3 regions of the Ruegeria sp. CJ3 genome follow, and region 1 is predicted to be linked to each of the others. Evidence: riboswitches for the same ligand, from Rfam matches in the RefSeq annotation. Region 1 holds a riboswitch; each other region holds the start of a gene.
What was found. A riboswitch is a leader RNA that binds a small molecule or an ion and turns the genes downstream of it on or off. The one in region 1 is predicted to bind cobalamin.

Region 1 (7,209 bases):
CGGAAGCGGAGCCGACCGAAACGGTGAATCTGGGAGGGGTATCTGGTTGGGCCGTCGTGTTGTACTGCTACCGTTCTTCGGCGGGGGCACGCTCCAGATATTGAAGCTTCCGTTTCCTGTAGAGCCCCATGAAGTCCTCAGAGATGAAGAAACTGCCACCCAGATACTTCGCCCGCCAAAGGTGTTTACCGGCTATGACATCGCTCTTTAGCACCATTCCTTCATGGGATATTTTTTCAGGGGAGAAAAATGCGATCGCCCCATCTTCCCAACGATCCACACTGACACCGCCCTGTTCGTAGTCAAGACAATCACACTGGGTCATGATATTCATGACATAGTATTGCTGTGGTGCCGGATCACCACGTTTTCCGTTACGCAATTGGAATGGGAAAAACTCATGCAGGCCCGGTTCCAGTTCCTCAACAACCTGCCGGAAATTCTCGGAAACAAATTGGAGACCCCAACGATCAATATAGTCCGGAATACGCTTACGCGGCTTTTCAGTGTAGCCACTGGTCGGCAATGGTCCAGAGGCAGGATTGTAACGAGTCGCGCTCTCTAGTCCCAGCTTGCGAGCATTGCGTGGCTTTTCCCCATCGAATTCAATGTTCACATACCAAGGCGGGTTCACAGTGCCCCAAACATTGTAAGCCATTCATTTCTCCAAACTACCTGAGCTTAAATCGTCTTTGAAAAGCTGGAACCGTAGCAAGTCGCACGACAGGTTTCAAAGCTCCTTCCGCGCCCTGAGCGCCGCCGTAATCGTCCCGTCATCCAAATAGTCCAGCTCTCCCCCAATCGGCACGCCCTGCGCCAATGAGGTCAGGCGGACCTGACCCTCCAGCTGGTCGGCGATGTAATGGGCGGTGGTCTGGCCGTCGACGGTGGCGTTCAGGGCGAGGATGATTTCGGTGATCCCTTCGGCTGTGACCCGGTCCTTGAGGCGGGGAATGCGCAGTTCGTCCGGGCCGATGCCGTCCAGCGCCGAGAGCGTGCCGCCCAGAACGTGGTAGCGGCCTTTGAAGACACCCGCGCGTTCCATCGCCCAGAGATCGGCGACGTCTTCAACCACGCACAGCTCACCGGTTGCGCGGGCCTCGGTGTTGCAGATGTCACAGATATCGGTGGTGCCCACATTTCCGCAGTTCAGGCATTCGCGGGCGGTGATGGCGACCTGCTGCATGGCGTCCGACAGGGGCGTCAGCAGCAGGGCGCGTTTGCGGATCAGGTGCAGCACCGCTCGGCGGGCCGAGCGGGGGCCGAGACCGGGCAGCTTGGCCATCAGGTCGATCAGGTTGTCGATGTCGCTGTTGGAACTCACGGCCTGTCCTGCGTGGCGTCGGAGGGAGCCTCCGGCGGGAGTATTTTCGAAAAGATGAAGATCAGAACGGCAGCTTGATGTCTGCGGGCAGGCCCATGCTTTCGGTCAGTTTTGCCATCTCTTCCTGCGAGCGTTCGGCGGCCTTGGTCTGCGCGTCCTTGATGGCGGCCAGGATCAGGTCCTCGACCACTTCCTTGTCGTCGCCGTTGAAGATGGACGGATCGATATCGAGACCTTTGAGCTCGCCTTTGGCGGTGGCGGTGGCTTTGACGAGGCCTGCGCCGGATTCACCGACGACCAACAGGGTGTTCAGTTCGTCCTGCATTTCGGTCATCTTGGTCTGCAAGTCTTGTGCGGATTTCATCATCTTGGCCATATCGCCCAGACCGCCGAGTCCTTTGAGCATCGGAATTCTCCTGTAAGTCAGTTTGAAGCCTAAATACGGGCGACATCTCTGCGACACAAGGGCCGAGGGGGCTCCCGCCCGTCGTCAAGGTCTTTGGCAAGACCTTTTCTCCGGTTGGGCCCGGCAGCGCGGGCAAAGCCCGCGCTGCCGGGCCCAAGGCCGCTCAGGGGTATCGGCGCAGCCGATGGACCGTGGCGGGCGCGGGAGCGGTCCGGGAATCTGAGCCGCGTCAGTCTTCCTCGAACGGATCCCATTCGTCTTCGACCTCGGGCAGGGCTTCAGTTTCGACTTTGGCGGCGCGTTGTTCGGGGGTTTCTATGCTTTTGATCCGGGCTTTGGGGAAATGCATCAGGACAGCCTGAACCAATGGGTGTTGCTCGGCCTCAGCCTTGATCGCCAGATCGGCGGCATCGCGCAGTTCGGCGATGGTTGCGGCCTCTCCGTTGGCCACGATCGAGACGGCCCAGCGGTTTCCGGTCCAGCGTTGCAACGCTGTACCCAGCCGTGCGGCAAGGTCCGTTGGCGCGGAATTCGTTGGGGTGAACTCAATCCGCCCCGGCTGGTATGAAACTAGTCGGACACTGTTTTCAACCTCGACCAGCAGCTTCACATCCCGGTTCGCGCGGATGAGTTCGACCACATGCTCAAAGCTGGGGTAGCGGGCCAGAGCCGTCTGCACATCCTGGGCCAATGCGGTGGTCGGGGCGCCTGCCCCGCCGCGCGCGGGCGGAGCATAGGCGGTGGCCATCGGGGCTTGCGCGGCATGCGATGGTGTCGGCATTCCGCCGCCGGGTCCGCCATTAGGCGGCGGAGGGGTATCCTGCAGCCGTTTGATCAGCTCTTCGGGGCTTGGCAGGTCAGCCACATGGGTCAGCCGGATCACGGCCATTTCGGCGGCCATCATGGCGTTGGGGGCGGCCGAAACCTCCTCAAGCGCTTTCAGCAGCATCTGCCACATGCGGGTCAGGACGCGCATCGGCAGCGCCTCGGCCATTTGCTGGCCCCGGGCGCGTTCGTCGGGGGAAACGGTCGGGTCTTCGGCGGCGTCGGGCGTGATTTTCACCACCGACACCCAATGGGTGATCTCGGCCAGATCGCGCAGGACGGCCAGCGGATCGGCCCCTTCGGCGTATTGAGCGCTGAGTTCGGTCAGGGCGCCTGCCGCATCGCCGCGCAGGATCATGTCGATCAGGTCCAGTACGCGACCCCGGTCAGCCAGACCCAGCATCGCGCGCACCTGATCGGCGTTGGTCTCGCCCGCGCCGTGGGATATCGCCTGATCCAGCAATGAGGTCGCATCACGCGCGGATCCCTCCGCCGCGCGGGTAATCAGCGCCAGAGCATCCTCGGCGATCTGTGCGCCTTCGGCATCGGCGATTTTGCGCAGCAGGCCGATCATGTCCTCGGGCTCGATCCGGCGCAGGTCGAAGCGCTGGCAGCGTGACAGAACCGTCACAGGGACCTTGCGAATCTCGGTGGTGGCAAAGATGAATTTCACATGCTCGGGCGGTTCCTCAAGCGTCTTGAGCAGCGCGTTGAAGGCGCTGGTCGAGAGCATGTGCACCTCGTCGATGATGTAGATCTTGTAGCGGGCCGAGGCCGCGCGATAGCGGACGCTGTCGATGATCTCGCGGATATCATTCACGCCGGTGCGGCTGGCGGCGTCCATCTCCATCACATCGACATGGCGGCCTTCCATGATGGCCACGCAATGTTCGCACTGGCCACAAGGCTCGGTGGTCGGTTTGCCTTCGCCGTCGGGACCGATGCAGTTCATGCCCTTGGCGATGATGCGCGCGGTGGTGGTTTTGCCGGTGCCGCGAATGCCGGTCATGATGAAAGCCTGCGCGATCCGGTCGGCCTCGAACGCGTTTTTCAGGGTGCGCACCATGGCGTCCTGGCCGACCAGATCGGCAAAGGTTTCCGGGCGGTATTTTCGGGCGAGAACCTGATAGGCGGGGCTGGGCGTGTCGGTCATGTCTGCTTTCGCGGATTCGAGTTCTGCCGCAGCGTAGAGGCCCCCGCTGTCCGCGTCCACCGCCCGCCCCGATGATTTTCATTTTGGAAAGCGCGCCAGGCTGGATAGACTGGCCGGATAGATTTGAGCGGCTCGTTTTTTGTGGGGTGTGTTTTAAGGGGGATTTCATGTCGCAACTGGTGATTTATGCGTTGCGGGTTGGCGGGGGCACGTTGGCCCTGACGTCGATGCCGGGCCGCGGCGGGGATTATGAGGGCGATCTGGGTGTGATCGCAGGCTGGAAGCCGGGGCTTGTTCTGTCGATGACCACCGAGGTTGAAATGATTCAGGACGGTGCGCGCGATTTCGGAGCGGATATCCAGAGCCGCGCCAGCCGTTGGGTGCATCTGCCGATCGAGGATTTCGGCGCCCCACCCGAGGCGGTCGAGGACCTGTGGCCTCAGGTCAGCGCTGCCGCGCGGCAGGCCCTGTCCGGCGGAGGCCGAGTTCTGGTGCATTGCCGGGGCGGCTGTGGCCGGTCGGGCATGGTTGTACTGCGGCTGATGGTCGAATCCGGCGAGCGGCCCGAAAAGGCGCTGGAGCGCCTGCGGGCATTGCGCCCCTGCGCTGTCGAGACCGAGGGGCAGATGACCTGGGCCGTTGCCCCGGCCCGGGTCCCGTTACAGCGATAGATCAGGCGCAGGCCATTTGTTGCGGTTCGGCCTGACGACGCGGGGCTAGAACAGACGCTTCCAGCATCGCGCAGGGCGGGTTCGTAAGCAGCCCAGAGGGCAGCGTTGTGAAAGAGGTGCCGAACATCATGTCCGCATAGTCCTCAAGCATATCGGTTTCGGCCTCGGGATCGCCGCCGCAGAACACGCGCACTTGATCGGGGCAGGCGCGAAAGCGGGCGGTACAGCCTTCGAGGCAATGGGTCAGTTCGCTGCTGCCTTCGACCTGAAATTCGGGGTTGGTCACCGGGCGGGCGGTTGACACGGCCTGCGTCAGTGCCCGCGCCATGCGGGCCAATGCCGGGCAGGGTTTTCCGGTGCGCTGGCATACTGTTGCCGAGAATTCGTGCGTGTTGGTCTTCCAGATCATATGATGCGCCCTCCGCGCGCGGGGCGGGGGCATGATACAGGCGGGACGGCGCGATGCTGTCAGGACCTGCCCGGACACCCCGCCCGAGATTCAGTTTCGGTTCCGATGGCAGGTCTCCTGACTTGCGGGTCATCGCTTTGCCGACCTTCCCAGCCTTTCGGCCAGTGGCATTTCGGCATTGCTCACCGCTTACAGTTGCGGGGGCAGTCGCGGATTTGGTCCGTTCCGGTTGTCGCCGGGCAGGGCCGCACCGTGTTCCCTTTTCATCCCGGCCTTGGTCAAAGGCACGGGAACCATCACCGCATCGCTAGCGGTTGGGCGGGCACCGAGTCAAGCGAATTGGCGGGCGCGGCCCACCAATGGTCTCGCGACGTCAATCTTGACTCTGTGGCGACTAAATGAACTGATCGGTTCAGATTGTGCCAGAGGACCCAATGTTGGATGCGCAGCAGACCGTAATGGCGGAAGATTTCCGGTTCCCCTCCGGCCCTGCGATGCTGTCGGCGCGGCTCTACCGGCCCGCGTCAGAGCCGGAAACGGTCGTTGTGATCAACAATGCGACCGGTGTACCGCGTGACTATTATCAGCATTTTGCGCGCTGGCTGGTGGCCGAGCACGGCATGGCTTGCCTGACCTATGATTATCGCGATTTTGGCCAGTCCCTGACCGGCCCACAAAGAACGTCAACAGTGACGATGGCGGATTGGGCTTTGATCGATATTCCGGCCGCGCGCACTGAGATGCGGCGGCGGTTTCCTCAGGCAAAACTCTGGAGCGTTGGCCATTCGCTGGGTGCGATGCTGGGGCCGGTGCAACCTGATATCGACCGTATTGACCGGATGATCTGTGTCTGTTCCGGGCTGGTGACGCTATCGGATCACCCGTGGCCCTATCGTGCCCTGGCTGCATTGTTTTGGTACGGTCACGCGCCGCTAGCGGCGCGTGCGCTGGGCTATCTGCCGGGTAAGGCGCTGGGCTTTGGTGAAAATCTGCCCGCTGGGGTTTATTGGCAATGGCGCAAATGGTGCACCGCGTCCGACAGCTATCTGCCCGAAATCGGAGAGACCCTGCCTGCCGCGCGATGGTCCACCATAGGCGGACCGGTTGATCTGTTTGCATTCGAAGACGATCAAATGGTCCCACCCGAGGCGGTCTGGCGGCTGGCCGATCTCTATGGCCCGGAGGCGCGCCGTCATCTGCTGTCACCGCAGGAGTTCGGGTTGTCCAAGGTCGGCCATATCGGCGTGTTTGCCCGGCGCAACGCTGCCGTCTGGCCCCGCCTGATCGCCTGATCAGACGAGGCCTGCCGGTCACAACCGCTTGCGCGATTTCTTCTCTTGCATGACACCGCGCACCATCTTGCCGAACGCTTTGTCGCGCGCGCGGGACTGCGCGATGGTTTCCGAGTTGCGCTGATCCTCGCGCCGCAGCTTGCGCCACCGCTCCAGTCGTGAGGGATCATGCGTGCCGTCGTGGATCGCGCCCTGCACGGCACAGCCGGGCTCGGCCTCATGCTGGCAATCCGAGAATCGGCAGTTCTGGCTAAGCTCTATGAGGTCCGAGAACACCTCGTCCACGCCTTCCTGCGCGTCCAGCAACCGCAAGGCGCGCATGCCGGGTGTGTCGATCAGCCATCCACCATTGCGCATGTGGTGCAGCGCGCGGGCGGTGGTGGTGTGCCGACCCCGCGCATCATCCTCGCGAATGCCTGCGGTAGCCTGTGCCTGACCGGTCATAGCGTTGGCCAGCGTCGTCTTGCCAACGCCGGATGAGCCCAACAGCGCGCCGGTCTGGCCCTTTGGACACCACGCCAGAACCTGTTCGATCTCAGTCGGGTCCAGCGCATTGATCGCAAGCACCGTCAGAAACGGGTCGATGGCTTGCACCTGCTGCACATAGGTCTCGGGCGCATCCGATATGTCGGCCTTTGTCAGCACGATCACCGGATAGCTTCCGGCTTGATGGGCCAGCGCCAGATAACGCTCCAGCCGGGGCAGGCTGAAATCGGCGTTGCACGAACTGATGATGAATAGCACATCGACATTGGCGGCGATCAACTGCGCCGACGCCCCGGTGCCAGCCGCCCGGCGTTGCAGCAGGCTGCGCCGCTCGAGCAGATGCCGGACGCGGTTGTTGTCGTCTGCCAGCACCCAATCTCCGACCGCGTAGTTCCCGGTGGGGTTGTCCGGGCTCAGCAATGGGGATTCGCCATCGGGGCTGAGGCCGATCAGCCGGTCCCGGTGGACGGCGGCGATGCGAAAAGGTTGGCATGAAGGGTCAGCCGCGTGTTGCGCGGCGAAATGAGAGGACCATCCGAGGTCCGATAAGGAAAGATACATTGCTCTGCCTGTGATCAGAAACAGCTTGCCCATCGGATGGCAATCGCGCACCCGCTGGTCATGTGTTCAGGCAGTCAGAAGA
Region 2 (7,209 bases), on a different contig from region 1:
ATGTCGCTGACCGAGGCGCTGCTGGGTGCTTTCGAACATCCGGTTTGCGTGGGGCTTGAAGTGGCGGGACCGGGCAGAGCCATGCCCAAGGCCTCGGGCAAGCCAGACGAGATTTTCGAGACCGACGGCCAAATCACCAAACGTCCGATCCGCGCACTGACTCTGTCGGCGCTGGCTCCGCAACGCGGAGAGCATCTGTGGGATATCGGCGGCGGCACCGGCTCGATCAGCATCGAATGGCTGATGTGCGATCCGACGCTGACGGCCACGACTATCGAACCGCGCGAGGACCGCGCCGAGCGCATTCGCCGCAACGCGGATACGCTGGGGCAGGATCGGCTTGCGGTCGTGCATGGCACCGCGCCCGAGGCCTTGGACGGGTTGACCAAACCCGATGCTGTATTCATCGGCGGTGGGCTGAGCCAGGCCCTGCTGGACTGGCTGAACGCTCATCTGCCCCAAGGTACACGGCTGGTCGCCAACGCAGTGACGCTGGAAAGCGAGGCGTTGCTGGCGCATCGGCACGACAAGCTGGGCGGAGACCTGTTGCGTATCGAACTGGCGCAAGCCGCGCCCTTGGGACCGCGACGCGGCTGGAAATCCACATACCCAGTGGTGCAATGGAGCGTTACCCTATGATCGTCGCGGGTCTTGGGTTTTCATCGTCTGCAACGGCGGACAGCCTGCGCACCGCGTTCGAGGCCGCCTCGGACGGGCAGCGCGTGGACGCGCTGGCGACGGTTGCGGACAAACGGGGCCACGCGGCGCTGGCGGCCTTGGCGCAGGCGACCGCCCTGCCCCTGCATTTCATCGCGCCCGCCGATCTGGCGGGGCAGCGCACACTCACCTGCTCGGCCCGCAGCCGCGCGACCTATGGCACCGGCAGCGTGGCCGAGGCCTCGGCCCTCGCCGCCGCAGCACCCAACGCGCGGTTGCTGGCCCCCAGACAGATTTCAAACGACCGGCTGGCCACCTGCGCCATCGCCATCGGAGGACAGACATGACCGTTCATTTCATCGGCGCCGGACCGGGTGCCGCCGACCTGCTTACCTTACGCGGGCGCGATATCATCGCATCCTGCCCTGTGTGCCTGTACGCAGGTTCGCTGGTTCCCGAGGAAATCCTGAGCCACTGTCCCGAGGGCGCAAAGATCATCAACACCGCACCGATGGATCTGGGTCAGATCATGACCGAGATCGAGGCCGCCCATCAGACCGGTCAGGACGTGGCACGGCTGCATTCCGGCGACCTGTCGGTCTGGTCCGCGATGGGTGAACAAATCCGGAGGCTGAAAGAGATGGGCATCCCCGTCAGCGTAACCCCCGGCGTGCCATCGTTTGCCGCCGCCGCTGCGGCTCTGGGCACTGAACTGACCCTGCCCGGGCTGGCGCAATCGGTGGTACTGACTCGGACGCCGGGGCGCGCATCCTCGATGCCCGAGGGTGAGACGCTTGAGAACTTCGCCCGCACCGGCGCGACGCTGGCCATTCACCTGTCGATCGGCAATCTGGACAAGGTTATCGCTGACCTGACCCCCGCATACGGCACCGGCTGCCCGGTGGCCGTGGTGTACCGCGCCAGTTGGCCGGACGAGCGGATCATCCGCGCGACGCTGGCGACCCTGAAGGAGGCGCTGGACGAGGGCATCTCGCGTACCGCGCTGATCCTGGTCGGCCCGGCACTGGCAGGTGAAGGGTTCGACGAAAGCTGCCTGTATTCAAAGACCTATGACCGCCGCTATCGCCCGCAAAGCGCCGACAGCCCATGGTCAAGCTGGAGCCATGGCGATGACTAACCCTCCGGGCCTTTTGATTTCCGCGCCCTCATCAGGGACCGGTAAGACCACCGTGATGCTGGGCCTGCTGCGGGCGCTGGCCGAAGATGGGTTGACGGTACAGCCCTTCAAAAGCGGACCGGACTATATCGACCCGGCCTTTCATCTGGCCGCGGCCCGCCGCCCTTCGTTCAACCTGGACAGTTGGGCGATGGGGGACCCTCTGTTGAGCGCGATTTCCACGCAGGGCGAAGGCGCGGATATTGTTATCGCCGAAGGGTCTATGGGTCTGTTCGACGGTGTCGCAAAGCCCGGCGAGACGGGCCACGGGTCCAGCGCCGAGACCGCGCTGCGCATGGGCTGGCCGGTGGTACTGGTGCTGGATGTGGGCGGTCAGGCGCAATCGGCGGCGGCGACGGCACTGGGGTTTCGGATGTATAACCCCGACTTGCCCTTTGCCGGCGTGATCCTGAACCGCTGCGCCAGCCCCCGGCATGAGCGCCTGACCCGGCTGGGGATGGAGCGCGCGGGCCTGCCGGTTCTGGGCGTGTTGCCCCGTCGTGGAGATCTGACCCTGCCCGAGCGGCATCTGGGGCTGATACAGGCGGTCGAGCATCCCGATCTGGAAAGCGCGATTGCCGGATACGCCGCGTTTCTGCGCGAGCATGTGGATCTTGAGGCGATCAAACGGGCGGCCTCCTCGGGCCCCGCGGGGCCGTCGTCGGCCGCGCTGCCGCGCCCTCCGGCGCAACGGATCGCACTGGCCCGGGATGCGGCGTTTTCCTTTACGTATCCGCATTTGCTGGAAGGCTGGCGCGCGGCAGGGGCTGAAATCCAGCCGTTTTCCCCGCTGGCCGATGAGGCACCTGCCCCGGACGCCGATCTGGTCTGGTTGCCGGGCGGGTACCCCGAACTGCATGCGGGCACACTGGCTGCGGCAGACCAGTTCCTGAGCGGGTTGCGCAAACATGCCGAGACCCGGCCCGTGCATGGCGAATGCGGTGGTTATATGGCCTTGGGCGAGGTGCTGATCGACAAGGATGGCACACCCCACCGAATGGCCGGGCTGCTGGGGCTGCAGACCTCGTACCAAAAGCGCAAGTTCAATCTGGGCTACCGCAAGGCGGAACTGCTGGCCCCGATGCCCGGATTTGCCACAGGGGCTGCCCTGAGGGGGCATGAGTTCCACTATTCCTCGATCATCGAACAACCCGACACGCCTCTGGCCCGTGTGTTCGACGCCGAAGGAGCCGAAGGGCCGCAGACCGGGTCGGTTCGGGGCAATGTGACGGGCACCTTCTTTCATCTGATCGCGGAGGCCTCGGTATGAGCGGGTTTGTCTCTTTCGTCGGCTCGGGCCCCGGTGATCCGGAACTGCTGACGTTGAAGGCCGTGGACCGGCTGCAAAGGGCGGATGCGGTGCTGTTTGACGACCTCAGCAGCGGCCCAATCCTGAGCCATGCGCGCGACGATGCCGATCTGGTCGGCGTGGGCAAGCGGGCCGGACGTCCCTCGCCCAAGCAGGATCATGTCAGCCGGTTGTTGGTCGAATATGCCCAAACCGGGCAGCGTGTGGTGCGGCTGAAATCCGGTGACGGAGGGCTGTTTGGACGGCTGGAAGAAGAACTGATCGCCCTGCGCGAGGCGGGGATTGACTACGAAATTATCCCGGGCATCCCTTCGGCCATCGCCGCGGCAGCGGCGGCGGGCATCCCGCTGACCCGGCGCCTGACCGCGCGGCGGGTGCAGTTCGTCACCGGCCACGATGTCAGCGGCAAGCTACCGCAAGACCTGAACCTGCCCGCGCTGGCCGATCCGGGGGCGACCTCGGTGGTGTTCATGGGCAAGCGCACTTTTCCCTTGCTGGTCGAAGCGTTGCATACCCATGGCCTGCCGCTGGACACGCCCGCGCTGATGGCCGAGGCGGTCTCGACCCCAGATCAGACGCTGCACCGGTCGACCATCGGCGCGCTATCGAACCGGCTGGCCGCTGATATCGGCACGGCCCCTGCGCTGATCCTTTATGGCCCGCTGGCGGAGCTTGGTGATGATTGACCTGACGCTGATAGGGATCGGCACCGGCAACCCGGATCACGTTACCCTTCAGGGGGCCGAGGCGATCCGGGGCGCTGACCTGATCCTGATCCCGCACAAAGGCCAGAACAAAACCGATCTGGCCGGGTTACGGGAAGGGATCATTGCGCGCGTGACAGATACCCCCCCTCGTATTGCCTATTTCGACATCCCCGAGCGTCGATCCGACGACGGTTATCTGCGCGGCGTCGACGACTGGCATGATGCCATCGCTCTGCGCTGGCAACAGGCGATGGCGGACCACCCGCAAGCGCGCCATGTGGCTCTGCTGATCTGGGGCGATCCGTCACTCTATGACAGTTCGCTGCGCATCGCGGCGCGACTGGAGCCACAGCCTCCGACACGGGTTATCCCCGGCGTTACCGCCCTGCAGGCGCTTACAGCGGCCCACGCGATTCCGATCAACGACTTGGGCGCACCCTATGTCGTCACCACCGGGCGGCGCATCCGGGACGAGGGCTGGCCGGATGGCGCCTCGACTGTCGCGGTGATGCTGGATGGCGAATGTTCGTTTCAGCGCCTCGAGATGCAAGATTATAAAATCTGGTGGGGCGCGTATGTGGGCATGAGGGAAGAGGTGCTGATCAGCGGGCCTCTGGCCGATGTGGCGCAGGACATTCTGGATACACGCGCCCGCGCCCGGGCTGATCATGGCTGGATCATGGATATCTATTTGCTGAAAAAGCGCGTGATCTGACGCGAAAGGTCGCAATTGGAGATTGCGCCGGGGTGGGCTTGGCGGCTAAATGGAACCGTCTGGTCCTGTCGGAGATACCGGCAAGCTAAGAGGGAATTTGGTGCGGCCTGCGCGCAGGTCAAATCCAAAGCCGCCCCCGCGACTGTAAGCGGTGAGCCCTGTTCAACCAGCCACTCCCGATTTTTGAAGGGGGGAAGGCGAACAGAGGCATCGACCCACGAGCCAGGAGACCTGCCAGGCGACAATTGAAACACCGGCCGTCGGGTGCGGCGGCACTGGAGGACTAAATATGACGACACAAACTCAAACGGCATCGGGCGCACGTACAGGCGTTCTGACCGCCCTGTTCGCGATTGCGCTGGGTCTGGGCATCATCACCCTGACCGGCCACGTCCAGGCTGCTGCCCTGCATGACGCGGCGCATGACGTCCGTCACGCAACCGGCTTCCCCTGCCACTAAGGCCATGTTCAGTCGCATTCTGACCAGCGCGTTGTTCGCTGGTGCCGCAGCGGGGTTGATTGCCGCCTTGCTGCAGCTTGCATTTGTGCAGCCTGTCCTGTTGCACGCCGAACTTTATGAATCTGGTGAACTGGTCCATTTCGGGGCCGAGGCCGTTACGGCTCATCCCGAACTGCCCGGTATGTTCTCGGAACTGACCCGCGACGCGCTGAGCGTCATTTTCACCATGCTCACCTATACCGGCTATGCGCTGATTATGGTTGCACTGATGTCCGTGGCCGAGGGTCAGGGGCACAAGGTGGATGGCCGCACCGGCGTGCTGTGGGGTCTGGCAGGGTTCATCGCCTTCCATCTGGCCCCGGGCTTTACTCTGGCACCCGAGGTCCCGGGCGTTGCAGCGGCCGATGTCTATGCACGTCAGGTCTGGTGGTTTGCGACCGTGGCGACCGCAGGTATTGCCATGTGGCTGATTGCCTTCAGCGGCAATATCGTCAGCTATGTGGTCGCAGCGCTTCTGCTGATGGCTCCGCACCTGATTGGCGCGCCCGAGCCGGACGTGTTCACCGGTCCTGTACCTACTGAGATTGGTGCCCTGTTCGCGGCCCGCGCCTTTGGCATCGGCCTGGTGGCCTGGGTTCTGGTCGGCTCGTTCGCCGGGTATTTCTGGCAGAAAGAGGCCAGCCACGCCGAAGCAGCGGCCTAAGTACTCAATACACACGCGCCGGGCCCTGCCCGGCGCGTTTCTTTTTGCCTCAAGGAACAAGAAATGTCCCGTTCACTTGCTTTGTTTGCAATCGGTCTGGTCTTTGGCGGCGGCGCAGGTTTCGTACTGGCCGCGGGAAATGGGATCACGTTCGATGGCCACGACCATGGCGATCCCGCCCACCACGGCAGCGGTCAGGCCGAGGCAATGGCGCATGACCATTCCAAATCGGTGAACCTGCCCGCCGGACCGGATGCGCCGGGTCTTGAGATCGCGCTGACCCCAGATCCAATGTCCGGCTGGAACCTGCAGGTTTTGCCGCAGAACTTCCGCTTTGCGCCCGAAAATGCCTCGGGCGCGGACCAGCCGGGCGAAGGCCATGCCCATGTCTACGTCAACGGCACGAAGCTGGCCCGGCTCTATGGCAATTGGATGCACATCGCCGAGTTGCCCAAAGGTGCGGTCGAGGTCGAGGTGTCGCTGAACGCCAACAGCCACAGCGCGCTGGCGGTGGACGGCACACCTGTTGCGGCCTCTGTCACCGTTCAGGTGGACTGAAACGCAGGTATCCGCGCCCGCAAGCAAATCCGAAGCCGCCCGCAGGGTCGGGCGTCTTCGATCCAGCCCGCTGGGCTATCCAGATAAGTGCGGCAGGTCGCGGCGATGTCATCCGCATCAGCGCTGAGGTCGAGCCCCGAGAACACATAAGACGCCATCCCCTGCCCCTGCAGGGACAGGGCCACCGGCGTCTCGCAACTGCTGAAACAGGCATGGGCAGCCAGATCGACGCGCTCAGCCAACCCCGCACGCTGCAATGCCGCCTGCACCGCGCGCTGCTCGACGTCCGGGTCGCGTTCGCCCGCACAACTACTGCATATCGACAGTCGAATCCGATCCATACACGTGCCCGTTCTCTGGTGCCTCCCAGAGTTTCTGGGCGCTCTGCCCAGCCAACACAAGCCCCACCCGCACACTTCCCCACGAGATTGTGAGTGTGGTTTCACCGCTTTTCTGCCATCACTTTCAAGAGCTGCCGAAAAAGAGGTCGGACATGAAAGCGTTTTGGATTGCACTTTTCCTGCTGGCCCTGCCCGCCTTGGCGGACGAGGCCGAGCCTCTGTCGGGATGGGCCGTTTATCCAAGCGACAAAAGCTATGACCAATTGGTCGATGACACCAAAGCGGCCATCAAGGAAAGCGGGCTGATCGTGGTTACACAGGCGGGTCCGACCAAAGCTGCCGCAGCGCGCGGCATCACCATACCGGGCAACCGGGTGATCGGTGCGTTCAACAACGACTACGCGGTGCGGGTGCTTGAGACCTCGACCAATGCGATGATCGAAGCGCCAATCCGGTTCTACGTGACCGAGAATGACGACGGCACTGCAACCCTGTCCTACAAGACCCCGGGCTTTGTCTTTGCCCCGTACGTCTACGAGGGCGGAGACCCCCTTCGCGAGATCGCCGAGGAGCTGGACACCA
Region 3 (7,209 bases), on a different contig from region 1:
ACTGAAGCCGAAGCCTTGTCCGAGCGGCTGGATGCCTTGAACGCGGAACGGCGCGAGATCGAGAACGCAGTACGCGCCGCCGCGCTAGCGCAGGCCGAGGAGCGAGGGCTGGACGCACCGCTGGTCTGGGCGGCGGGCGATGGCTGGCATCCGGGTGTTGTGGGCATCGTTGCCTCACGCTTGAAAGAGACCGCAAACCGCCCCGCCATCGTGATCGGGTTTGACGGAGATGAGGGCAAGGGTTCGGGCCGTTCGGTCTCAGGCGTTGATCTGGGCGCGTCGATCCAGCGACTGGCGGCTGAGGGGCTGCTGGTCAAGGGCGGCGGCCACAAGATGGCGGCGGGTCTGACCGTAATGCGCGATCAGTTGGAGCCTGCGATGGCGCGGCTGTCGGAACTGCTGGCCAAACAGGGCGCAGGCCAAAGTGGCCCCGCCGATCTGAAACTCGATGGGGCACTGATGCCGGGAGCCGCGACGGTTGATCTGATCGAACAGATCGAAAAGGCAGGCCCGTTCGGTGCCGGAGCCCCTGCCCCCCGCTATGCCCTGCCCGATCTGCAGGTGCGCTTTGCCAAGCGCGTGGGCGAGACCCATCTGAAACTCTCGCTGTCGGATGGCATGTCCGGCGGGCTGGACGCCATCGCCTTTGGGGCCTTCGATGGCCCGCTGGGGGATCGCCTGTCCAACCACGGCGGGGCGCGGTTCCATTTTGCCGGTCGGCTTGAAGTGAATTCCTGGGGCGGTCGGCAGAGCGTGCAACTGCGGTTGGAGGATGCCGCAGAGGCCTCCTGACACCTGTTTAGAAGCCCTTCGGAGGCGGCTAAAAAAGTTTCGCAGCCTTGCGTTTTTCGTCTTGCGGGGGGGGAAGGTAAACCGTAAAAGGCCCTCCACAAGCCAGCGTGGCCCGTTCGTCTATCGGTTAGGACGCCAGGTTTTCAACCTGGAAAGAGGGGTTCGATTCCCCTACGGGCTACCATTTACGTTTGTATGGTCTAAATGGCCCGTTCGTCTATCGGTTAGGACGCCAGGTTTTCAACCTGGAAAGAGGGGTTCGATTCCCCTACGGGCTACCATTTTTACCAAACATTTCAGCACGATATGAGACCATGCCGGTCCAGACGACACCCGGCCTAAGATGTGCTGCGGTTTTGCGGGACGACCTCATAGCCGGGTTCTTCCGGTTCATCGTCCAGCATCTCGTGTGGGAAGCCTGGGGCGTGAATTTCAAGCCCGGTCGCGTCCTCGAGCCGTTTGATAATGTTCGGAGACAACTCACGCTCGCCATAGCGCGCGATCCCGTCTTCGAAAATCTTGATCATCAGCGGGTTGATCTCGAGCGGCACTCCGGCGCGATCGGCGACCTCTTGAAACAGGCCGATATCCTTTTTCACCAGATCCATGGTGAAGGAGATATCGCGCGAGCCGTTCAGGATGACCTGACTTTCGGTCTCATGCACAAAGGATGTACCCGAGGAAATCTTGATCGCTTCATAGGTGGTGCCAAGGTCCATACCAGCGGCCTTGGCGGTCACCAAAGCCTCGGCACAAGTGATCAGGTTGGCGGTGGCCAGATAGTTGGTCAGCACTTTCAGAACCGAGGCCGAGCCCAACTCGCCCGTGTGCAGGATGCGTCGCCCCATGGTGGTCAGGAAGGGCAGTATACGCTCGAACGTCGCGCGATCGCAGCCCGCGAAGATCGATATGTTACCGGTCGCCGCCCGGTGACAGCCACCCGAAACGGGGCAGTCCACTGCGGCGCCTCCGCGTTCGATGACCAAAGCGCCAAGGCGTTTGACCTCGGCTTCGTCGGTGGTCGACATCTCCATCCAGATTTTGCCGGGGGCGACCTCGGGCAGCATCTTTTGCATCACCGCATCCGAGGCGGCGGGGGATGGCAAACAAGTGATCACCGCATCGCAATCGCGCATCAGTTGGGCCGGGCTTTCAGCGGCCTTGGCCCCCTGCGCAACAAACGCGGCCACCAGATCGGGGTTCAGATCATGCACCGTCAGATCGATCCCGTTGCGCAACAGCGATCCCGACAGCTTGCCCCCTACATTGCCCAGCCCGATAAACCCTACTTTCATGCGCCGCATCCTCCTGTTCGCTTCTTGCGAACCATGCCAGCACGTCGGCTCAACCGGATCATGCCGCCCAGCGACCCGGACAGGTCGCTTTTTACCCGCGTGATCACGGATCGGCGCGTTGCGCTTGACAAGCGGGGCAACCCTGCCGCATGTCCCTTTCGTTGGTGTCTGCGACAGCAGATGAAAAGGGAATGCGTCAGCGGATCATCCGTCAAACGCAGCCGCCCCCGCGACCGTGACCGGAGAGGGTGCCCAAGCCACTGGCAAATGCCGGGAAGGCGGGACATCCGACAGAGGACCTCCTCTGACATCCGCAAGCCGGGAGACCTGCCAACACCCGAGAATGAAACCGGACGGGGTGTTCCGGTGTCGGGTCAATGGACCCGCATGAAACCCCGTCCCCCACGATGAGGATTTGGGGGGATGAGAGACATGACCGAGACCGCTCCGGTCGAATTGCTGGTTTGCACCACCTGCCGTCGCGGGCTGCCCGTCGAGGATGATGCGCAACGCCCAGGCACGCTGCTGCACAAAGCGCTGGAACAGGCAGACCTGCCCGAAGGGATCACCCTGAAAGCCGTAGAATGCCTTTCGAACTGTGACGAGGGCTGTTCCATAGTGCTGCGCGGCGGCCCGGATCGCTGGACCTTTGTTTACGAGCATCTGAACGAAACCGACCATGTCGACGTGATCGTTGATGGCGCCACCAAGTACCTCGCGACCGAAGATGGTCTGGTTAAATGGCGCGAGCGCCCTGAACATTTCCGCAAAAACTGTGCGGCCCGCATTCCCCCGATTGGAGCCCTGAAATGAGCAATCTCGAAAAACTCCCCGTCACCGTGATCACCGGCTTTCTGGGCTCGGGCAAGACCACGCTGGTGCGCCATCTGATGCAAAACCCGCAAGGCAAGCGCCTGGCTGTTGTGGTCAACGAATTCGGCGATGTGGGCGTCGATGGCGATATCCTGAAATCCTGCGCCATCCCCGATTGCCCTGCCGAAAACATCATGGAACTGGCGAATGGCTGCATCTGCTGCACCGTGGCCGATGATTTCATCCCCACGATTGAGGCGCTGATGGCGCTGGAGCCGCGCCCCGATCATATTCTGATCGAAACATCCGGCCTCGCCCTGCCGAAACCGCTGCTGAAAGCGTTCGACTGGCCGGATATCCGGTCCAAGATCACCGTCGATGGCGTGATCGCTCTGGCCGATGCCGAAGCCGTGGCCGCCGGTCGCTTCGCCCCAAACGTCGAGGCGGTCGATGCCCAGCGCTTGGCCGATGACTCGATTGACCACGAAACACCCCTGTCCGAGGTATTCGAAGATCAGATTTCCTGCGCCGACATCATCCTGCTGACCAAGCCCGATCTGGCCGGTCCCGAAGGCGTCGCCAAAGCGCGCGAGGTCATCGCCGCCGAAGCCCCGCGCCCGCTGCCCGTGGTTGAGGTCGCCGAAGGTGCCGTAGACGTGCGCGTTGTACTGGGTCTGGAGGCTGCTGCCGAGGATGACATGGACGCGCGTCCCAGCCATCACGACGGCCACCATGATCACGAGCATGACGATTTCGAAAGCATCATCGTCGAGTTGCCGGAACAGTCTGACCCGCTGGATTTGGTTGCCAAGATCGAACGTCTGGCTAAGGAATTGAACATCCTGCGCGTCAAAGGATACGCCGCCGTTCAGGGCAAACCGATGCGCCTGCTGGTGCAGGCCGTTGGTGCGCGTGTTCGCCATCAGTACGACCGCCCGTGGGAGCCCGGCGAAGACCGCCGCTCGCGCCTTGTGGTCATTGCTGAACATGACGACATCAAAGAAACTGAAATCCGCGATATCCTTGTGGGTGTCACCGAGGCCGCCGAGTAACCCATGCACGTCGTCTTCCGCGAAAGCCACGGGCTCGAGGAAACCGAGACCCCAACCGATCTGGGCCAGAGCCCGGCGGATCTGGTGGTGCTGTCGTTCTCTGACAGCGACCTCGGCGCTTTCGCGGCGGGCTGGCATCGCGGAGGCGGCCCCGAGGGGCGGATGCCCACTCTGCGGCTGGCCAACCTGACGGCGCTGAAACATCCCTTGTCCGTCGACACCTATGTCGAGCAGACGTTGGAGGGTGCCAAGGGTATCCTGATCCGCCTGATCGGAGGTGTGCCCTATTGGGCCTACGGGCTGCAGCAGGTTCTGGCGCGGGCACAGGCCAAAGGGATCGCTCTGGCTGTCCTGCCTGCCGACGGGCGCGAAGATACACGGCTGGATGACTATTCCACCCTGCCCGTCTCGACCCTGCGGCGGCTGTCGCATCTCTGCGATACGGGCGGAGAGGTTGCCGCGCAGGCAGCGCTGGCGCAAATGGCGCTGGCGGCAGGCCTTTATGCTGGTCCGGTAATCGGGGCCAAAACGATCCCCGAATGCGGTGCATGGTGCCCGGATCGAGGTGTAATACCGGTGGACACAGCGTTTTCAAGCAATGCCAAACGCATCCTCGTAACGTTCTACCGCGCCTATCTGACCTCAGCCGACACCGCCCCGGTCGCTGCCCTGATCCGCAGCCTGCACGCGCGCGGGTTCGACGCGGTCGGCCTGTTCGCCCCGTCGCTGAAAGCCCCCGCAGCCGCCGACTGGCTGCGCGAGACCATAACGGCGCTGGCCCCGTCTGCGATCATCAATGCCACGTCATTCTCGGGCAAAGGTGCGTCGGGCACCTCACCGCTGGATGCAGCCGCAGTGCCCGTGTTTCAGGTCGCGCTGGCCACCTCGCGCCGCAAGGCCTGGGCCGAGGCGGAACGCGGCCTCTCACCCGCCGACCTTGCCATGCATGTGGTGCTGCCCGAGGTGGACGGGCGGATTTCCGCGGGCATTACGTCCTTCAAGGAACCGGGCAAACGCGATCCACATCTGGAATATTCTCGCTTTGCCCACCGCCCCGAGTCCGAACGGATCGAAGCCATTATCGACCGCGTCACCGGCTGGCTGAACCTGCATGACAAGCCCAAAGCGGATCAAGTGCCCGCGCTTGTCCTGTCCACATATCCCGGCAAAGACTGGCAGATGGCTCATGCGGTCGGATTGGACGCACTGGCATCAGCCGAGGCAATGCTGTCCGACTTGGGGGCCGAAGGTTACGATACCGCACCGGCGGAACCAATTGCCGAAACGCTACTGGACGCCCAAACTTCGTGGTCCCTTGCTGATTACCAAACCGCGCTGGCCGAACTTCCCGAACAACTTCGCGCAGACCTGAACGCGGTCTGGGGCAAACCCGAGGATGACCCGGCGGTTGCAAATGGTGCCTTCCACTTTACCGCGCTGCGCCGGGGCAAGGCTCTGGTCGCGCTGCAACCAGAACGCGGCACACCTGAGTTGCGTGATGACGACTATCACGACCTGTCGCGCACTCCGCGTCATAGTTACGTCGCCTTCTATTTGTGGCTGCGCAAGGCCCTCGGGGCGGATGCGCTGATCCATATCGGCGCGCATGGCACGCTGGAGTGGCTGCCGGGCAAATCCGTCGCTCTGTCCAACACATGCTGGCCCGAGGCGCTGATCCGCGATCTGCCCGTGATCTACCCGTTCATCGTCAACGACCCCGGCGAGGCCGCGCAGGCCAAGCGTCGGATCGGGGCTGTGACGCTGGGCCATATCCCTCCGGCACTGAAGGAAAGCGGCACACCGGATCGCATGGTCCGGCTGGAATCGCTTTTGGATGAATTCTCGAACGCCGACGGTCTCGACCCAAAGCGCCGCGACCGGTTGCAGGAGGATATCCGGGACGAGGCGCAGGCCATCGGATTGGAAAACGACCTCGGATTGGATCAGGCCACCTGCACCGCCGAAGCAATCACGCGCATCGACCGCTTTGTCTGTGACATCAAGGAAAGCCAGTTCGGCGACGGGCTGCACATCTTTGGGCGCGTGCCCGAGGTCACTGGCAATTTCGACCCCGCGCCCTCGGCCCGTGCCGAACGGCAGGGTCTGATCGACGCGCTGGCCGGAAAACGGATCGAGGCTGGTCCTTCTGGTTCCCCCTATCGTGGCCGCTCGGACGTACTGCCCACGGGGCGGAACCTCTATACCACCGACCCGCGCTCGGTCCCGACCCGCGCTGCCTATACCCAAGGGGTGAAACTGGCCGAGGAACTGGTGCGGCGGCACCTGCAAGAGGAAGGCGACTATCCAAAGGGCCTGATCGTTGACCTCTGGGGCTCGGCCACAATGCGCACCGCGGGTGAGGAATTCGCCATGGCGCTACACCTGTTGGGCGTCAAACCGGTCTGGGACAAGGGCTCCGAGCGGGTCTCGGGCATCGAGGTTCTGCCGATCACCGACCTCAGCCGCCCGCGTCTGGATGTAACGCTGCGGGTGTCGGGCCTATTCCGCGATGTGTTCCCCACGCTCTCGGCGCTTTATGGTCAGGCCATTCGAGCTCTGTCCGCTCGGGATGAGGCCCCGGACTGGAACCCTTATGCCGGTCAGGAACCCTCGGCCCGCGTCTACGGCCCCGCCCCCGGCAGCTATGGTCTAAACATGACCCACCTGTCCGAAACCTACACCGACGAGGCCCGTGCGCAGGCGGGCGAGGCGTGGCTGGACGCCAGCTCCTTTGCGCTGGAAGGTGAGCATATCGCGCAGGACAAGGACGGGATCACCCAACGCGTCGCCAATGCCGACAGCTTTGTCCACCCGCAAGACCTAACCGAGACCGACCTGTTGCTGGCCAACGACTATGCCACGCATGAAGCCGGGTTCGCCGCCGCCAAGAAGATCACCGGCGGGACCGCACAGCTCTACCATCTGGACAATACCAACCCGAAAAACCCGCGCGCCCGTACCTTGCCCGAGGAAATCAGCCGCGTCGTCCACGCCCGCGCCGCAAACCCCGGCTGGATCGCCGGGATGCAACGCCACGGGTTCCGCGGGGCCGCCGAGATCGCGGCGACGCTGGATCACATGGCGTCGTTTGCGCATCTGTCCGGCACCGTCGCGCCGCATCTGTTCGACCTCTATCATGATGCCACGCTGGGCGATGCCGAGGTTGACGCGTTCCTGCAAGAGGCCAATCCTCAAGCGCATCAGGCCATGCAGGATCGGTTCCGCGCCTTGCTGGAGGCCGGTCTTTGGGAAACCCG

Region 2: it holds a riboswitch for cobalamin, as region 1 does, so the genes downstream of both, ACR0J1_RS00330 (CbtB domain-containing protein) here and ACR0J1_RS05975 (hypothetical protein) in region 1, are expected to answer to the same signal.
Region 3: it holds a riboswitch for cobalamin, as region 1 does, so the genes downstream of both, ACR0J1_RS00400 (DUF1636 domain-containing protein) here and ACR0J1_RS05975 (hypothetical protein) in region 1, are expected to answer to the same signal.

Annotation. Positions count from the first base shown of each region.
Region 1 is NZ_JBQFQE010000003.1:51,539-58,747, reverse strand. It holds gene ACR0J1_RS06000 (imm11 family protein) at 68-658, opposite strand; gene recR (recombination mediator RecR) at 731-1,324, opposite strand; gene ACR0J1_RS05990 (YbaB/EbfC family nucleoid-associated protein) at 1,386-1,730, opposite strand; gene ACR0J1_RS05985 (DNA polymerase III subunit gamma/tau) at 1,960-3,768, opposite strand; gene ACR0J1_RS05980 (protein-tyrosine phosphatase family protein) at 3,876-4,379, shown strand; gene ACR0J1_RS05975 (hypothetical protein) at 4,381-4,788, opposite strand; cobalamin riboswitch at 4,879-5,101, opposite strand; gene ACR0J1_RS05970 (alpha/beta hydrolase family protein) at 5,223-6,080, shown strand; gene rsgA (ribosome small subunit-dependent GTPase A) at 6,099-7,127, opposite strand.
Region 2 is NZ_JBQFQE010000001.1:70,734-77,942, reverse strand. It holds gene cbiE (precorrin-6y C5,15-methyltransferase (decarboxylating) subunit CbiE) at 1-639, shown strand, start outside; gene ACR0J1_RS00355 (cobalamin biosynthesis protein) at 636-1,004, shown strand; gene cobM (precorrin-4 C(11)-methyltransferase) at 1,001-1,795, shown strand; gene ACR0J1_RS00345 (cobyrinic acid a,c-diamide synthase CobB) at 1,782-3,104, shown strand; gene cobA (uroporphyrinogen-III C-methyltransferase) at 3,101-3,829, shown strand; gene cobF (precorrin-6A synthase (deacetylating)) at 3,822-4,565, shown strand; cobalamin riboswitch at 4,609-4,818, shown strand; gene ACR0J1_RS00330 (CbtB domain-containing protein) at 4,855-5,025, shown strand; gene ACR0J1_RS00325 (CbtA family protein) at 5,030-5,728, shown strand; gene ACR0J1_RS00320 (hypothetical protein) at 5,792-6,286, shown strand; gene ACR0J1_RS00315 (DUF1636 family protein) at 6,274-6,627, opposite strand; gene ACR0J1_RS00310 (DUF302 domain-containing protein) at 6,780-7,209, shown strand, end outside.
Region 3 is NZ_JBQFQE010000001.1:82,503-89,711, reverse strand. It holds gene recJ (single-stranded-DNA-specific exonuclease RecJ) at 1-792, shown strand, start outside; tRNA gene ACR0J1_RS00415 (tRNA-Glu) at 902-976, shown strand; tRNA gene ACR0J1_RS00410 (tRNA-Glu) at 999-1,073, shown strand; gene ACR0J1_RS00405 (NAD(P)-dependent oxidoreductase) at 1,131-2,198, opposite strand; cobalamin riboswitch at 2,233-2,436, shown strand; gene ACR0J1_RS00400 (DUF1636 domain-containing protein) at 2,520-2,900, shown strand; gene cobW (cobalamin biosynthesis protein CobW) at 2,897-3,952, shown strand; gene cobN (cobaltochelatase subunit CobN) at 3,956-7,209, shown strand, end outside.